DNA from 2 places in the Pseudomonas sp. GW821-FHT03E01 genome. Region 1 is predicted to be linked to the other one. Evidence: riboswitches for the same ligand, from Rfam matches in the RefSeq annotation. Region 1 holds a riboswitch; the other holds the start of a gene.
What was found. A riboswitch is a leader RNA that binds a small molecule or an ion and turns the genes downstream of it on or off. The one in region 1 is predicted to bind cobalamin.
Positions count from the first base shown of each region.

Region 2: it holds a riboswitch for cobalamin, as region 1 does, so the genes downstream of both, cobW (cobalamin biosynthesis protein CobW) here and cobO (cob(I)yrinic acid a,c-diamide adenosyltransferase) in region 1, are expected to answer to the same signal.

Region 1 covers NZ_JBWKUI010000011.1:233,352-241,501, reverse strand. Annotated here, with positions in the region: gene cobD (threonine-phosphate decarboxylase CobD) at 1-911, opposite strand, end outside; gene cbiB (adenosylcobinamide-phosphate synthase CbiB) at 904-1,812, opposite strand; gene bluB (5,6-dimethylbenzimidazole synthase) at 1,809-2,459, opposite strand; gene AC07VO_RS19945 (cobyrinic acid a,c-diamide synthase CobB) at 2,456-3,781, opposite strand; gene cobO (cob(I)yrinic acid a,c-diamide adenosyltransferase) at 3,778-4,389, opposite strand; cobalamin riboswitch at 4,471-4,704, opposite strand; gene AC07VO_RS19935 (hypothetical protein) at 4,859-5,443, shown strand; gene AC07VO_RS19930 (PQQ-dependent sugar dehydrogenase) at 5,512-6,825, shown strand; gene AC07VO_RS19925 (C40 family peptidase) at 6,954-7,490, opposite strand; gene AC07VO_RS19920 (C40 family peptidase) at 7,657-8,150, opposite strand, start outside.
Region 2 covers NZ_JBWKUI010000003.1:230,098-238,247, forward strand. Annotated here, with positions in the region: gene cobN (cobaltochelatase subunit CobN) at 1-3,691, opposite strand, end outside; gene cobW (cobalamin biosynthesis protein CobW) at 3,695-4,762, opposite strand; cobalamin riboswitch at 4,865-5,077, opposite strand; cobalamin riboswitch at 5,334-5,561, shown strand; gene AC07VO_RS06595 (CbtB domain-containing protein) at 5,684-5,887, shown strand; gene AC07VO_RS06600 (CbtA family protein) at 5,899-6,603, shown strand; gene AC07VO_RS06605 (cobalamin biosynthesis protein) at 6,600-7,013, shown strand; gene cobM (precorrin-4 C(11)-methyltransferase) at 7,096-7,842, shown strand; gene nfuA (Fe-S biogenesis protein NfuA) at 8,047-8,150, opposite strand, start outside.

The sequences.
Region 1 (8,150 bases):
AGGCTGCTGTTGTGGGTGAACAACCGCAGCAGAATGCCACGCCGGGCCATGAATTCATGCAGCGCTTGGGCGCGCTCGGTGATCAGCCACTGGAACAACGCGCAACCGCCCTGAGGTTTGAAACCATACTGCTCAAGCAGCAACGCCAGACGCTCGCCAGCTTCGTCAGTGCGAATGCGCTGTCGGGTGTGCCCGTCCGTATCCGTCAGGCACGCCTGGCCCAAGACGCGGGTCGGCCCACTGACCGCCCAAGGCCCGACCTGCTCGGCCAACAGTTTGAGCAACTTGCGCTCGGCCAGCACAAACCCGAGCCGCACACCGGCCAGGCCGAAAAACTTGCCGAAGGAACGCAGCACGATCAAGCCGATCTGGTTGGTGAACGGTGCCAGACTCAAATGCGGTGTGTTGTCCATGAACGCCTCGTCCACCACCAACCAGCCACCGCGCTGGGCCAGCCGCGCATGCCAATCCAGCAGGCGGGCCGGGGTCAGGCTCAGACCCGTGGGATTGTTCGGATTGACCACCACCAGCACGTCCAGGTTGTCGAGAAAGAAATCGACTTCCGACTCCAGGACTTCACGCACGACATAACCGTTGCGACGCCAGGCTTCGGCGTGCTCGGCGTAACACGGCGACAGCACACCGACCTTGCCGGCCCTGCGCAAACGCGGCAGCAACTGAATCGCCATTTGCGAACCGGCCACGGGCAACACCTGGGCCGCACCGTAATAGTCGCAGGCAGCTTGCTCCAGACCGTCATCGGTTTCCGGCAAACGTGCCCAGGCCCGCAGCGGGATATCCGGAACCGGGAATGGCCAGGGCGCAAGACCACTGGACAGGTCGAGCCAATCGGCTTCGGCGATACCGTATTCAAGTGCTGCCTTGCGCAACCGGCCACCGTGTTCAAGCATAGAATTCAGCCCCCACGCAGAGAATCAGCAGCCATAACCATACCCCGCGCTGGACCAATTGCCAGCCACGGTCGATGGAATCGGCATCCGCCGGCACGCCTTCGCCCAACTGCGGACGCTGATGCAGTTCGCCGTGATAAATCGCCGCCCCGCCCAACTCGACACCCAACGCACCGGCACCAGCCGCCATCACCGGCCCGGCATTCGGGCTGTCCCAGGTCGGCCCCTGGGTGCGCCAGCATTTCAGCGCCAGTCGGGTTTTGCCCAACAGTGCGTAGGTCAACGCCACCAGGCGTGCAGGAATGTAGTTGAGGACATCGTCGATCTTTGCGGCAGCCCAGCCGAAACGCTCGAAGCGTTCGTTGCGATAACCCCACATCGCATCCAGGGTGTTGCTCAGACGATAGAGCACCACACCGGGCGCACCCGCCACGGCAAACCAGAACAGCGCGGCGAACACTGCATCGCTGCCGTTCTCCAACACCGATTCGGTGGCGGCGCGGGCGACTTCGGTTTTGTCCAGTTCGCTGGTCTGACGGCTGACCAGATAACCGACGCGTGTGCGCGCCTCAACCAGATCATCGCTGCGCAGGGCCTTGGCCACCGGCTCGACATGCTCGCCGAGGCTGCGCATGCCAAGCGCGCAATAGAGCGCGAGAATCTCGACGATCCAGCCAACATAAGGTGCCCAGGACAGCGCGGTGACCAGCAAGGTCAGCGGCACGACCGCCATCACCCAGGCCGTCACCCCGTGACTGCGCCAACCGCGGCCAGCGGAGTTGAAACGTTGTTCGATGCGATCGGCAAAACGACCGAACGCCACCAGCGGATGCCAGCGTTTGGGTTCACCCAGCAGCGCATCCAGCGCGACCGCGGCGACACTCAACAACGCCACACTCATTGACTCACTCCCCAATAATTTTCATACAGCAACTCGTTGAGCGGACGCGCTTGCGCCCAGCCTTCGAGTACCAGCATCGGCGCTGGATAGAATTCCTTGACCGGCCCCAGGCAAAGAACGGCCAAAGGCTTGGCCCCGACCGGTAAACCCAACAGGTTCGCCAAGGCTTGCGGTTCGAACAGCGACACCCAGCCCATGCCCAGGCCTTCGGCGCGGGACGCCAGCCAAAGGTTCTGGATGGCACAGGACAGCGAGGCCATGTCCATTTCCGGCAACGTACGACGGCCGAAAATATGCCGTTCGCGATCGTCCATCAGCGCAGCGACCAGCACTTCGGCGCAGTCTTGGATGCCTTCGACCTTGAGCTTCATGAATTCGTCGGAGCGCTCGCCGAGGGCTTCGGCGGTGCGGACGCGTTCTTCCTCCACCAGTTGCTGGATCTGTCCGCGCAGCGCCCGGTCGCTGATGCGGATGAACCGCCAGGGCTGCATCAGGCCGACGCTCGGCGCCTGGTGCGCGGCTTCGAGCAGGCGCCTCAGTAACTCGGGCTCGACCGTGCCGCCGCTGAAGTGGCGCATGTCACGGCGTTCGCCGATGGCCCGGTAGACCGCATCGCGTTCGACTTCGGAAAAGGCGTTTTCTGTCATGGCCTGCTCGCGATGACGGCTTCACGATCGGGCGCCAACAACGCAGCAATCGCCGCCGGATTGGACGGAAAATAAAAGTGCACATAAGAGGCCGTCATCCGCCCCTCACGATAAACCGCCTCCGCCCCTCGCCCGCCATTGGGGCTCAGGCCACGCGCAATCGGCTCAAGCTCGGTGCTGGTCAGCGAGTGGTGATAGGTGTGCCCGCGCAGCAAACCTTCGGGCAATTCCACCGCCTGCAAGGCCAACGCCGCCAAACGCTTCTGCATCACCGCATCACCGGTCAGCAAGCCAACCAATTCAGCGCGAGTACCCTCGACATCGGTCAACGAATCCAACAAATACAGCATGCCGCCACACTCGGCCAGCAACGGTTTGCCCGCTGCGTGATGAGCGCGGATGGCGGTCAGCATTGGCGTGTTTTGTGACAACGCCACATGGTGCAATTCAGGGTAACCACCCGGCAGATAAAGGCTGTCTGCCTCCGGCAACTCGCGGTCGCGGATCGGCGAGAAGAAAGACAACTCGGCGCCCATCGCCCGCAGCAGATCCAGGCTCGCGCCGTAGGTAAACGCAAAGGCTTCGTCCCGGGCCACGGCAATCCGCACACCGGCCAGCAATGGTTCGGCGGCGATCACTTCAGGCGCGGCGAATTCCACGGCCGGCGGTAAAGCCACGTCGCAACTGCTGGCCAGCGAGGCGGCGGCTGCATCGAGGCGCAGATCGAGATCATTCAATTCGCTGGCCTGTACCAGGCCGAGGTGCCGACTCGGCAATTCGATGCCGGTCTCCCGGGACAACGCGCCGTACCAGCGCAAGCCTTCTGTCAGACTGCCTTCGAGCAATTGCGCATGACGCAGGGTGCCAACCCGGTTGGCCAACACACCGGCAAACGGCAAATCCGGCTGATAGCGCGCAAGCCCCAGGGCCAGTGCGCCAAACGTCTGCGCCATCGCGGTGCCGTCAATCACGCCGAGCACCGGCACACCGAAATGCCGCGCCAGGTCGGCACTGGACGGCGTACCGTCGAACAACCCCATGACGCCTTCGATGAGAATCAGGTCAGCTTCGCCAGCAGCTTCCCACAACAGACGACGACTTTCCTGCTCGCCGACCATCCACATGTCCAGCTGATAGACCGGTGCACCGCTGGCGCGCTCGAGAATCATCGGGTCGAGAAAGTCCGGGCCGCATTTAAACACACGCACCTTGCGCCCCTGATTGCGGTGCAAGCGGGCGAGCGCGGCGGTGACGGTGGTCTTGCCCTGACCGGAGGCCGGCGCGGCAATCAGTACCGCCGGGCATTGACGTGGTTGATTCACAACTCGACGCCTTTTTGCGCCTTGATCCCGGCCTGGAAGGCGTGCTTGATCATGCCCATTTCGGTGACGGTGTCAGCCAGTTCGATCATCTCCGGTTTGGCGCCACGGCCAGTGACCACCACATGCTGCATCGGCGGACGGGCCTGCAAGTCGCTGAGCACCTGATCGAGATCGAGGTAACCGTGCTTGAGGGCGATGTTCAATTCATCGAGTACCACCAGGCCAATCGACGGATCGCTCAGCAGTTCGCGGGACACCGCCCACGCAGCTTCGGCGGCGGCGATGTCACGCTGGCGGTCCTGGGTTTCCCAGGTGAAGCCCTCGCCCATCACATGAAAACGCACCTGCTCCGGGAAACGCCGGAAGAACAGCTCCTCGCCAGTGCTGCTGCGCCCCTTGATGAACTGCACCACACCGCATTGCATGCCGTGGCCCATGGAGCGCGCCAGCATGCCGAACGCCGAACTGCTTTTGCCTTTACCGTTGCCGCTCAGCACCAGCAGCAGGCCGCATTCATTCGGCGAATTGGCGATGCGTTCGTCGATCACGGCTTTTTTGCGCAGCATGCGCGCCAGATGGCGTTCGTCACGATCGGGGGTATCAGTCATGGGGGAGCTCTCCGTTGAGGCTGGATAACGGCGGGCAGGCACAAGAATAGACGGCAAGAAGCCTGGCATCGCCCACCGTGATGCCGCTGAATGGATCAGGCCGGTCTCCGGGCTCATGAGCGGCTCGGGGCCAACTGCGCGCCTTCCCGCATCGTTCATCGACACAGTGGCATCAGGCGCAGTCTTCACTCATTTACCGTTGCGGGGGCAGCGCCGGGATCGTGATCATTCTTCGCTGGAAGAAATCCACTCACCGGCTTCCCTGTTTCACTCTGTCGACCAAGGCCACAGAGCACCTGAAACAAGCCGCGAAGGTTAGAGGGTTGGGGGTGGAGCGTCAATTAAAGACGGGACGCCTTCCGGCGAATAACTGCCGCTGATCAATTATCTGACGCCAATCTTGTGCCACACTGCCAGCAGTGATATCAAAGAGCCACAACCTCACAACACAATAACAAGGGTGAGCCACATGCAAGGCATGATCATCAGCAATCCGAAGCTGGAATTCCTGCGCCCGGTGCTGGAACGCTGGTTTGACTGTATCGACCGCTACAACGCCGTGCGCGGCGATAACGATACGCCTTACTGGTACGACGAAAACGCCAACCTCGGCCTGCTCTCTGCCGCAGCCTGGATGGCGGAAATGGTCACGCTGCAGCAAACACCGTCGCGCAAACAGACCGAAGAAGGCGAACGCAACGCCCGCGCCGATCTGTTTATCGCCACCAGCGAAGAACGCGCGTACCTGCAGGCCACCCAGCGCTGGCCGCGGGTCAACAACCTGAACCTGACCCAGGCACTGGCGGACATCACCAGCGACGCGAAGCGCATCAGCTACACCAGCGACCTGAAACTCGGCTGCCTGTTTGTCGCCCCACAAAAAGCCCAGCACAGCGCCACCCCGGAAGAACTCCAGGACATGCTCGACGACCTGCAAAAGGAGCACACCTGCGCCGTGGCCTGGTATTTCCCTTACGCCTACCGCAAGTTGCGCAATGAAACCGGCAACTACCATCCGGGGATCGCCGTGCTGTTCAAGGAGGCCCGCGGCTGACCGGTTGAACCATCGGGTGTTTACGCTTCTCTATGATTACGTCAATGCATTCATAGGGAAGATCAGTAATGCGCAAACCCCAGCTCATTCTCATCATCGCGCTCGCCGGAGGGCTCGCCGCCTGTGGTGAAACCTCCAGCCTGCAAGTCTCGGACGGCACCGGACCGTCGCCCAAGCTGCCGGAACCGAACAAAACCCTGATCCCGACGGTGAACATCGCCCCGGCGATCGGCTGGCCTCAGGGTAAAAAACCCGTCGCCGCCGCAGGCACTCAAGTAGCAGCGTTTGCCGAAAACCTCGAACACCCGCGCTGGCTCTATGTGCTGCCCAACGGCGACGTACTGGTGGCCGAAACCAACGCGCCGTCCAAATCCGATGACAGCAATGGCATTCGCGGCTGGATCATGGGCAAAGTCATGGGCCGCGCCGGGGCTGGCGTCCCCAGCCCGAACCGCATCACTCTGCTGCGGGACAAGGACCACGACGGCGTCGCCGAAACCCGCACGGTGTTCCTGGAAAACCTCAACTCGCCTTTCGGCATGACCCTGGTTGGCAAAGACCTGTATGTCGCCGACACCGACCGTTTGCTGCGTTTTCACTATGAAAACGGCGAGACAGCGATCAAGTCACAGCCAATCAAAGTGGTCGATTTGCCGGGCGGCACGCGAAATCACCACTGGACCAAAAATGTCATCGCCAGCAAGGACGGCAGCAAGCTGTACGTCACCGTGGGCTCGAACAGCAACGTTGGTGAAAACGGCATGGATCAGGAGGAAGGTCGCGCGGCGATCTGGGAAGTCGATCGCGCCACCGGCAACCATCGAATCTTCGCCTCGGGGATTCGTAACCCGAACGGCCTGGCCTGGGAGCCGCAAAGCGGTGCTCTGTGGACCGCAGTCAACGAGCGTGACGAAATCGGCAGCGACCTGGTGCCGGACTACATCACGTCAGTGAAGGACGGCGGGTTCTATGGCTGGCCTTACAGCTATTACGGGCAACATGTCGATGTTCGCGTCGAGCCACAAAACCCTGATCTGGTCGCCAAGGCCATTGCACCGGACTACGCAGTGGGGCCCCATACCGCGTCGCTGGGCCTGACGTTCGCCGAAGGCAGCAAGTTGCCCGCGCCGTTCACCCAAGGCGCCTTCATCGGCCAGCATGGCTCGTGGAACCGTAAACCGCACAGCGGCTACAAAGTAATTTTCGTGCCGTTCAGCGCCGGCAAACCGAGCGGACAGCCGCTGGATGTGCTTACCGGCTTCCTCAACGACGAGGGAAAAGCCATGGGGCGGCCGGTGGGCGTGGTGATCGATCAGCAGGGCGGCTTGTTGGTGGCAGATGATGTGGGGAACAAGGTGTGGCGCGTTTCCGCGGCCAAGTAAAGTCTGTCCGTAGGAGCGAGGCTTGCCCGCGAAAGCGGTGTGTCAGTCGATATCAATGTTGACTGTGCTGCCGCCTTCGCGGGCAAGCCTCGCTCCTACAACTCCGCCAGAGCGATCATGACAAACCCCTAGGGATTATGTGCCAAGTGCTCGGGCTGCAGGACGCGCTTGGCGCTCAGGTAGGCTTTCTGCCAGTAAGCCTTGGACAAGCTGTCCAGCTTGACCGTGCCGCCCGTGGCTGGAGCATGGACGAAGCGCCCTTCGCCGACATAGATCCCGGCATGGCTGACCTGGGAGCCGCCATTGGTGGCGAAGAAGATCAGGTCGCCGGTTTGCAGGCCTTCCTTGCCGACGTCGGGAGCCTGCATGCCGATCATCTCGCGTGTGGACCGCGGCAAGGAAATGCCTGCGACATCGCGATAGACGTAACCGATCAAACCGCTGCAATCGAACCCGGAATCCGGCGTGTTGCCGCCCCAACGATAAGGCGTCCCCACCAGACCGAGCGCGCGAAACAGCACGTCTTCTGCCGCAGGGGAAAAGGCTTGGGGAGAACCGAAAACAATCGGTGCGCGAACCACCGGCGCAGGTGGCGGTGTGCGGCTGGCGCAGGCGCTGAGCAGCGCTGCGAAGAACATGAGTGCGAGGCGGGCCGACATCGTCATAAACAGAACATCCTGATCTGGCTGCGGCTTTTTTCTGCCACAAAGACAGAAAAGAAAACCGCCTGCGCAGAACGCAGGCGGTTTGCCATCAATAATAGATCAGGATTCTAGCGGCTACGCGGCAAACTTCAAGTAAGACTTTAAGTTCGCCTTGTAAACTGTCCGCTTATTGGCGCGCAGTGACGATAGGCGCTGCAGCCGGTGCCATTGCGAGCGCACGCTTGGCTTCGATGAAGGTCTTGCTCCAGTAGCTGTCGCCCAGGCTATCGACCCGGACACCACCGCTTTTGCGGCTGCTGGAGTGGATGAACTGGTTGTCACCCACGTAGATCCCGGCGTGACTGACACGACCGCGACGGCCATTGGTGGCGAAGAACAGCAGGTCACCCGGCTTGAGGGCGCTGCGAGCCACCAGCGGAGCGTCAACGTTGATCATTTCGCGAGTGGAGCGCGGCAGGTTCATGCCAGCCTCTTCACGAAACAGATAACCGATGAAGCCGCTGCAGTCGAAGCCTGCCTCGGAGGTGCCGCCGAAACGGTAACGGGTACCGATCAGGGACATGCCACGTTCGAGGATGCTGTCAGCCAGAACCGGAAGCTGATACGACTTGCCCCCGGCGAAGTCTGCCAGTTCTTTATTGGTTGCTAGCTCTTCCTGGA
Region 2 (8,150 bases), on a different contig from region 1:
GCGCTTCGAGCAGGCGCTCGGTCATGTCGCGCAAGGCGTGGGGATTGTGTTCGCGAACAAACTCCCGGGTCGCCGGATCAAGCAAATAGGCGTCCGCCAGCAACGCATACTGGTGATCGTCGATCAACTGCGTGGTGGCGTCGAACGCAAACAGGTTATCGACCGTCGCCGCCAGTTCGAACGCGCCTTTATAGCCATGACGCTTGATCCCGTCGATCCATTTCGGATTGGCCGCCCGGGAACGGATCACCCGGTTCAGCTCTTCCTTCAATGTGCGGATCTTCGGCAAGTCCGGCTGACTGTGGTCGCCGTGATAACTCGCCGCCGCTGCGCCGCCGAGGCTTTCGACGGCCGCCAGCATGCCGCCCTGGAACTGGTAATAGTCGTTGGAATCGAGCAAGTCGTGCTCGCGGTTGTCCTGATTTTGCAGCACGGCCTGCACCTGGCTCAGACGCTGGGCGAACTGCTCGCGTGCGGCGGTGCCTTCATCGGAGCCGCCGTAAGCGTAGCCGCCCCAGTTCAGGTAAACCTCGGCCAGGTCTTCGCGGCTCTGCCACAAACGACCGTCGATGGCACCTTGCACGCCGGCACCGTAAGCACCCGGTTTGGCCCCGAAGATCCGCCAGCCGGCCTGTCGCCTGGCCGCTTCTTCATCCAGACCGGACGTCAGCAGCGCTTCGCGCTCGGCACGAACCTTGGCTGCCAACGGGTTGAGATCGTCCGGTTCATCCAGCGCGGCGACCGCTTGCACGGCGGCGTCGAACAGCCGGATCAGGTTGGCAAAGGCATCGCGGAAGAATCCGGAGACGCGCAAGGTCACGTCCACCCGCGGCCGGTCCAGCAGGCTCAACGGCAGAATCTCGAAGTCGTCGACCCGCTGACTGCCCGTCGCCCACACCGGCCGCACACCCATCAAGGCCATGGCCTGGGCAATGTCATCGCCGCCGGTGCGCATGGTCGCGGTGCCCCAGACCGACAGGCCGAGCTGACGCAAGTGATCGCCGTGATCCTGCAAGTGCCGCTCAAGAATCAGGTTCGCGGATTGAAAACCGATGCGCCACGCCGTGGTGGTCGGCAGGTTGCGCACGTCCACCGAATAGAAATTGCGCCCGGTGGGCAACACGTCCAGCCGTCCACGGCTGGGCGCACCACTCGGCCCGGCCGGGACGAATCGCCCGCTGAGGGCGTCCAGCAGGCCGCGCATTTCCGCCGGGCCGCAGGCGTCCAGGCGCGGGGCGACGACCTCGCGCAAACTGTCGATGATCGCGCTCACGTCGGACCAGCCTGGCTGGTTCAACGGAGCAATTTCAGCGCTCAAGGCTTGCTCGATCAACTGCGCGGCGAACAGTTCCAGACGCTCACGGGTATCCCCCGCCGTGCGCCACAGCTCATCACTGACCGCCTGCAAGGCATCCGGCCGAGGACCGTTCCAAGGATCAGCCAACACGCAATCCAGTGGATCGAAGCCCAATTCGAACGCCTTGGCCAGCGCCCGCAGCACGCTCGATTGCGCGCCACGACCGTCACCGCGAGGAATGCGCAGCAAGGCCAATAAAGTGTCGATGCGCAATCGCCCGGTCGGCGACTCGCCAAACACGTGCAGGCCATCGCGGATCTGCGATTCCTTCAAGTCACACAGGTAAGTGTCCAGGCGCGGCAACCAGATCGCCGCGTCGGCATCGCTGTCGAGCTTCTCGTCCAGCTGCAGTTCGCGATCAATGTGCGTGTCGCGCACCAGTTGCAGAATGTCGCGTTGCAGTTCCCGGGCGCGGCGCGGATCGAGCAACTGCGCTTCGTAATATTCGTCAGCCAACAACTCAAGGTTGCGCAGCGGGCCGTAGGTTTCGGCGCGGGTCAGCGGTGGCATCAGGTGATCGATGATCACCGCTTGCGTGCGGCGCTTGGCTTGGGCACCCTCGCCCGGGTCGTTGACGATGAACGGATAGATGTTCGGCAGCGGTCCGAGCAGCGCGTCGGGCCAGCAGTTTTCAGATAACCCGACGCCCTTGCCCGGCAGCCATTCGAGGTTACCGTGCTTGCCGACATGGATCACGCCGTGGGCGCCGTAGGTGTTGCGCAACCAGAAGTAGAACGCCAGATAACCGTGGGGCGGCACCAGGTCCGGGTCGTGATAGACCGCGCTCGGGTCAACCTGATAACCCCGCGCCGGTTGAATGCCGACGAAGGTCAGGCCGAAGCGCAACCCGGCAATCATCATTCGCCCGCCACGGAACATCGGATCGCTTTCGGGCGTGCCCCAACGTTGCAGCACCGCCTCGCGATTGGCTTCGGGCAGTGCGTTGAACATCAAAAAGTAATCATCCAGCGCCAGGCTTTGCTGGCACGGACGTTGATCGATAGTGTCCAGATCATTGCTGACACCACCAAGCAGTTGCTGGATCAGCGCGGTGCCGCTGTCCGGCAACTCGGCCGGCAACGGATAACCTTCGGCGTACAGGGCACGCAGGATGTTCAGCGCCGCGGCCGGGGTGTCGAGACCGACGCCATTACCGATGCGTCCATCGCGAGTCGGGTAGTTGGCGAGGATCAGGGCGATGCGTTTTTCGCTGTTGGGCAGCCGCGCCAGATCGATCCAGCGCCGCGCCAGTTCAGCGACAAAATCCATGCGTTCCGGTTGTGGTCGATAGCAAACCACGTCGGACTGACTGCGCTCGCTGCGCCACGCCAGATCCTTGAAGCTGATCGGCCGACTGATGATTCGCCCGTCCAGCTCCGGCAGCGCGATGTGCATCGCCAAGTCACGGGGACCGAGGCCTTGCTCGCTGGCAAGCCAGCCGGGCTCGTTGTCCTGGGCGCAGATCGCCTGGATCACCGGGATGTTGCGACGAAACGGCCGCAGGTGCGGCGCTTCAGGGCTGGACTGGGCGAAACCGGTGGTGTTCAGAATCACCCCCGCCTCAACTTCATCCAGCCAGTCCTCGACCACCGCCAGGCAGCCTGGCTCTTTCAGACTGGCCAGCGCAATCGGCAACGGGTTGAGCCCTGCCGCCTGCAAACGCTGGCAGAAAATATCGATGAAACCGGTGTTCGCCGCCTGCAAGTGCGAGCGGTAAAACAGCACCGCCGCCACCGGCTGATCGGCCTGCCAATCGGCTTGCCAATCCTGAAGGTGCGCGGGGCTTTTTTGCGGGTGGTAGATCGCGGTGCGTGGCAGGGTTTGCGGCTCGGACCATGGATAATCACGACCCAGCCAACGACTGGCAAGGCAGCGAAACAGGTCGAGCGCATTGGCCATGCCGCCCTGACGCAGGAAGTGCCAGAGCCGGTCGCGGTCTTCGGGGGCCACGGTGCTCAGATCGCTGAGTTCCGGGTCCGGGCGATCGTCACCCGGCACCAGAATCAACTGCACACCGCGCTGGGACAATTCCACCAGACGCTCGATGCCGTAACGCCAATAGGCGATGCCGCCGTGCAGCGAGATCAGAATCACCTTGGCGTGGCGCAGCACTTCGTCGACATAAAGATCGACCGAGGCGTGATTCTGCACCTGCATCGGGTTGGCCAGGCGCAGGCTCGGGTAATCGTCGGGCAGCTGCTGCGCCGCCTCGGCGAGCAACGCCAGACTGGAATCGCCGCTGCACAGGATCACCAGCTCGGCGGGAGTTTGTCCAAGGTCGGCAATGTTGTCATCCGACACGAAACCGCCGGGCTGGGTCCTGAGCAGGTGCATGGGTTAAACGCTGAGCGCAGCGCGCAATTGCGCTTCGAGTTGAACGGCGTCCAGCGCCTGACCGATCAACACCAGACGGGTGGTGCGCGCTTCCTCGGTGCCCCACTGACGATCGAAGTGCTTGTCGAAACGCGTGCCCACGCCCTGAATCAGCAGGCGCATCGGCTTGTTCGGCACCGCTGCAAAACCCTTGACCCGCAGAATACCGTGCTGCACCACCAGTTGCGTCAGCGCGTCCATCAGCAGGCTTTCGTCGGCTTGTGGCAGCTCGATCGAGATGGAGTCGAACGCGTCATGGTCGTGATCGTGGTCGTCTTCACCTTCATGGTGATGATCGTGATGGCTGTGACGGCTGTCGATGTGTTCTTCGGAACCGGCACCGAGGCCGATCAGCACGTCCAGTGGCAAGCGACCGCTGCTGGCTTCGATGACTTTCACCGCCGGTGGCAGCTCTTCGGCGACTTCCAGGCGCACGCGGGCCAGGTCTGCGGCGCTGATCAGGTCGGCCTTGTTGAGAATCACCAGGTCGGCGCTGGCCAGTTGGTCGGCGAACAGTTCGTGCAGCGGCGATTCGTGGTCCAGGTTCGGGTCGAGTTTGCGCTGGGCGTCCACTTGATCCGGGAATGCAGCGAAAGTGCCGGCAGCGACGGCCGGGCTGTCGACCACGGTGATCACCGCGTCAACGGTGCAGGCGCTGCGGATTTCCGGCCACTGGAAAGCTTGAACCAAAGGCTTTGGCAGGGCCAGGCCCGAGGTTTCGATGAGGATGTGGTCGAGGTCGCCGCGGCGAGCAACCAACTCGCGCATCACCGGGAAGAATTCCTCCTGAACGGTGCAGCACAGGCAGCCGTTGGCCAACTCGTAGACGCGGCCGCTGGCCTCTTCTTCGGTGCAGCCGATGGAGCATTGCTTGAGGATCTCGCCGTCGATGCCCAGCTCGCCGAACTCGTTGACGATCACCGCGATGCGACGGCCCTGGGCGTTGTCGAGCATGTGCCGCAGTAAGGTGGTTTTGCCCGAACCGAGGAAGCCGGTAACGATGGTGACGGGGAGTTTGGCCAGTGTTTTCATCGGATGCCCTTTGGCAAGGTGGCGGGCATACGGGACGACAACCGGCAACGCGGGCGCGCGTGCCTGAAGAGTTCGCCACCGGATCACCCCGCCCGGTTGAAAGTGAGAATCTGTGTCGAGGCAGGTCTCCTGGCTGACGGTGTGCCAGGCATTGGCCCGGCATTCGCTGCGCCTTCCCGCGAACCCGTTGCACAGGGTTTGCAGTGGCGTGGCAGCGAACATCACCGTTCACAGTTGCGGGGGCAGCCGCGGCATCGACCGCGTTCCCTTCTTAGCTTCGACAGACGCCGAAGAACCTCGAAAGCGCAAGGCTACGCATCGTGTGGGGGCGGGTCAATGTCTTGTCGGCGAATGCGATCACCTGTGGCGAGGGGGCTTGCCTGTGGCGAGGGAGCTTGCTCCCGTTCGGCTGCGAAGCAGTCGTGAAACCATGCACTGCAAATCTTACAGACAGACCGCATGAATCCGATGCGACCGCTATGCGCTCGAGCGGGACCAAGCCCCCTCGCCACAGATATTGGGTGTTAGTGAGAACCCCTGCCAATTGACTCCCCGCCCTCGCCCATGCTCTCCTACACGCCTTGTTACGGGTGCCCTTCACAGGGTGAAACGGGAAACCGGTGAATCATGTGCTTTACTCTAAAGCCATGTCAGTCCGGTGCTGCCCCCGCAACGGTAAGCGAGTGAAGCGTCAGATCCACTGTGCCGGTCATATGGCATGGGAAGGTGATGCTTGCAGGTCCAGGCGCAAGCCCAGCCCCTCGCGAGCCCGGAGACCGGCCCGCAACACAAAGTGACTTTTACGTTCACTGAATAACAAACCCGCGGTGGGCGGGCGCTGTTCGAAATCTCTGCGAGCCCTTGGCGTGCGGAGATTTTCATGCGCTCTATTCACCCGCTGACAGACCAGAGGGAAGCGCCATGACGATCATCAGCAGCACCGCCAGCAACACCGACAAGAGCATCGCCAGCACCACCACGACCCTGACTCAACGCCTGACCGCCGCCGTGTGTGCGTCGATCCTTGGCGCCAGCCTTGTGTATTTCGCCGGTTTCTCGCACATCGAAGCGGTGCACAACGCCGCGCACGATACCCGTCACAGCTCCGCCTTTCCGTGCCATTGAGACCTGCTGAGATGATCAAGCGTATTGCGCAAACCGCAGGTTTCACCGGGCTGCTGGCCGCCCTGCTATTGACCCTGCTGCAAAGCTTCTGGGTCTCCCCGCTGATTTTGCAGGCCGAGACCTACGAAAAATCCGAGCCGGCTGCTGTTGAAATCCACGAGCACGCCGCGGGCGCAGTCGCTCATACCCACGATGCCGAAGCCTGGGAACCGGAAGACGGCTGGCAGCGCGTGCTGTCCACTACCGGCGGCAACTTGGTGGTAGCCGTCGGTTTCGCCCTGATGCTCGCCGGTCTTTACACCCTGCGCGCACCGACCAAAACCTCTCAGGGCCTGCTCTGGGGCCTGGCCGGTTATGCGACGTTCGTACTGGCTCCGACTCTCGGCCTGCCGCCTGAGCTGCCGGGCACTGCCGCGGCTGATCTGGCGCAACGGCAAATCTGGTGGATCGGCACTGCCGCGTCCACGGCCGTCGGCATCGCGTTGATCGTGTTCAGCCGTCACTGGCTGATGAAAGTTCTCGGCGTGGCGATCCTGGCCGTGCCGCATGTGATTGGCGCACCACAACCGGAAGTCCATTCGATGCTGGCGCCGGAAGCCCTGGAAGCACAATTCAAAATCGCTTCGCAGTTGACCAACGTGGCGTTCTGGCTGGCCCTGGGCCTGATCAGCGCCTGGTTGTTCCGCCGCAAAAGCGATGGCCATTACAGCGCATGACTGAAAACGGCACAGTGCCGACCCTGGTGGTCGGCCTGGGCTGCCAGCGCGGCTGCCCCGTCAGCACGCTGCGGGCGCTGCTCGATCAGGCGTTACAGGCCCATCAAATCGAGCTTCGTGAGATCAAGGCCCTGGCCAGCATCGACCTCAAGCGCGATGAACCTGGCCTGATCGAACTGGCCGAACAGCTGGCATTGCCGCTGATGTACTTCAGCAGCGAACAATTGGCGACCTATCAAGCACAACTGAGCCACCACTCGGACATCGCGTTTGAACGCACCGGTTGCTACGGCGTGGCGGAAAGCGCTGCGTTGGCCCTGGCCGAACAATTGGCCCAGGCACCGGCAAAGCTGCTGATTCCACGACAAAAATACGCCCAGGCCACCCTGGCATTGGCCAGCGCCGCGTAAAATCCCCGATAATCCCCGCCTTCGATCATGAGCATTCTTCATCTGAAGCATGCCCAGGCCCTATTTCTGACAGGAAACGACGATGACCGTCTACTTCATTGGCGCCGGCCCCGGCGACCCGGAACTGATCACCGTCAAAGGCCAGCGGCTGATTCGTAGCTGCCCGGTCATCATCTATGCCGGCTCCCTGGTCCCCGCCGCCGTGCTGGAAGGCCACCGGGCCGAACAGGTGGTCAACAGCGCCGAACTGCACCTGGAACAGATCGTCGAGCTGATCAAGACCGCCCACGCCAACGGCCAGGACGTGGCCCGGGTGCATTCCGGCGACCCGAGTCTGTACGGCGCGATCGGCGAGCAGATTCGCTACTTGCGTGAACTCGACATCCCTTTCGAAATCATTCCCGGCGTCACCGCCACCGCCGCCTGCGCGGCCCTTTTGGGGGCCGAACTGACCCTGCCGGACGTGTCACAGAGCGTGATTCTGACCCGTTACGCCGACAAGACCGCCATGCCCGCTGGCGAAGAACTGGGCAGCCTGGCGCAACACGGGGCGACCATGGCGATCCACCTGGGGGTCAATCATCTAGAGAAGATCCTTGCCCAATTGCTGCCGCACTACGGCGCCGACTGCCCGATCGCGGTGATTCACCGGGCGACCTGGCCGGATCAGGATTGGGTGGTGGGAACGCTTGCGGACATTGCGCAGAAGGTACAAGCCAAGGGTTTTCGCCGAACGGCGCTGATTCTGGTGGGTCGAGTGCTGGGCAGCGATCACTTCAGTGAATCGTCGCTGTATCGCGCGGGGCATGCGCACCTATACAGACCCTGAAGCACTTGTGGCGAGGGAGCTTGCTCCCGCTGGACCGCGCAGCGGTCCCAAAATCAGCCAACGCATTCATCACGGGAAAATGCATCGGCTGGATTGCGACTGCTTCGCAGTCGAGCGGGAGCAAGCTCCCTCGCCACAGGTTATCGATCATCCATAAAAAAACGGTGCTCACGGGCACCGTTTTTTTATGTCGCAGCGAACACCTTAGTAGTAGGCGTTTTCTTTCTGCGTATGGTCCGTCACGTCACGTACACCCTTGAGCTCGGGAATGCGCTCGAGCAAGGTGCGCTCGATGCCTTCCTTCAGGG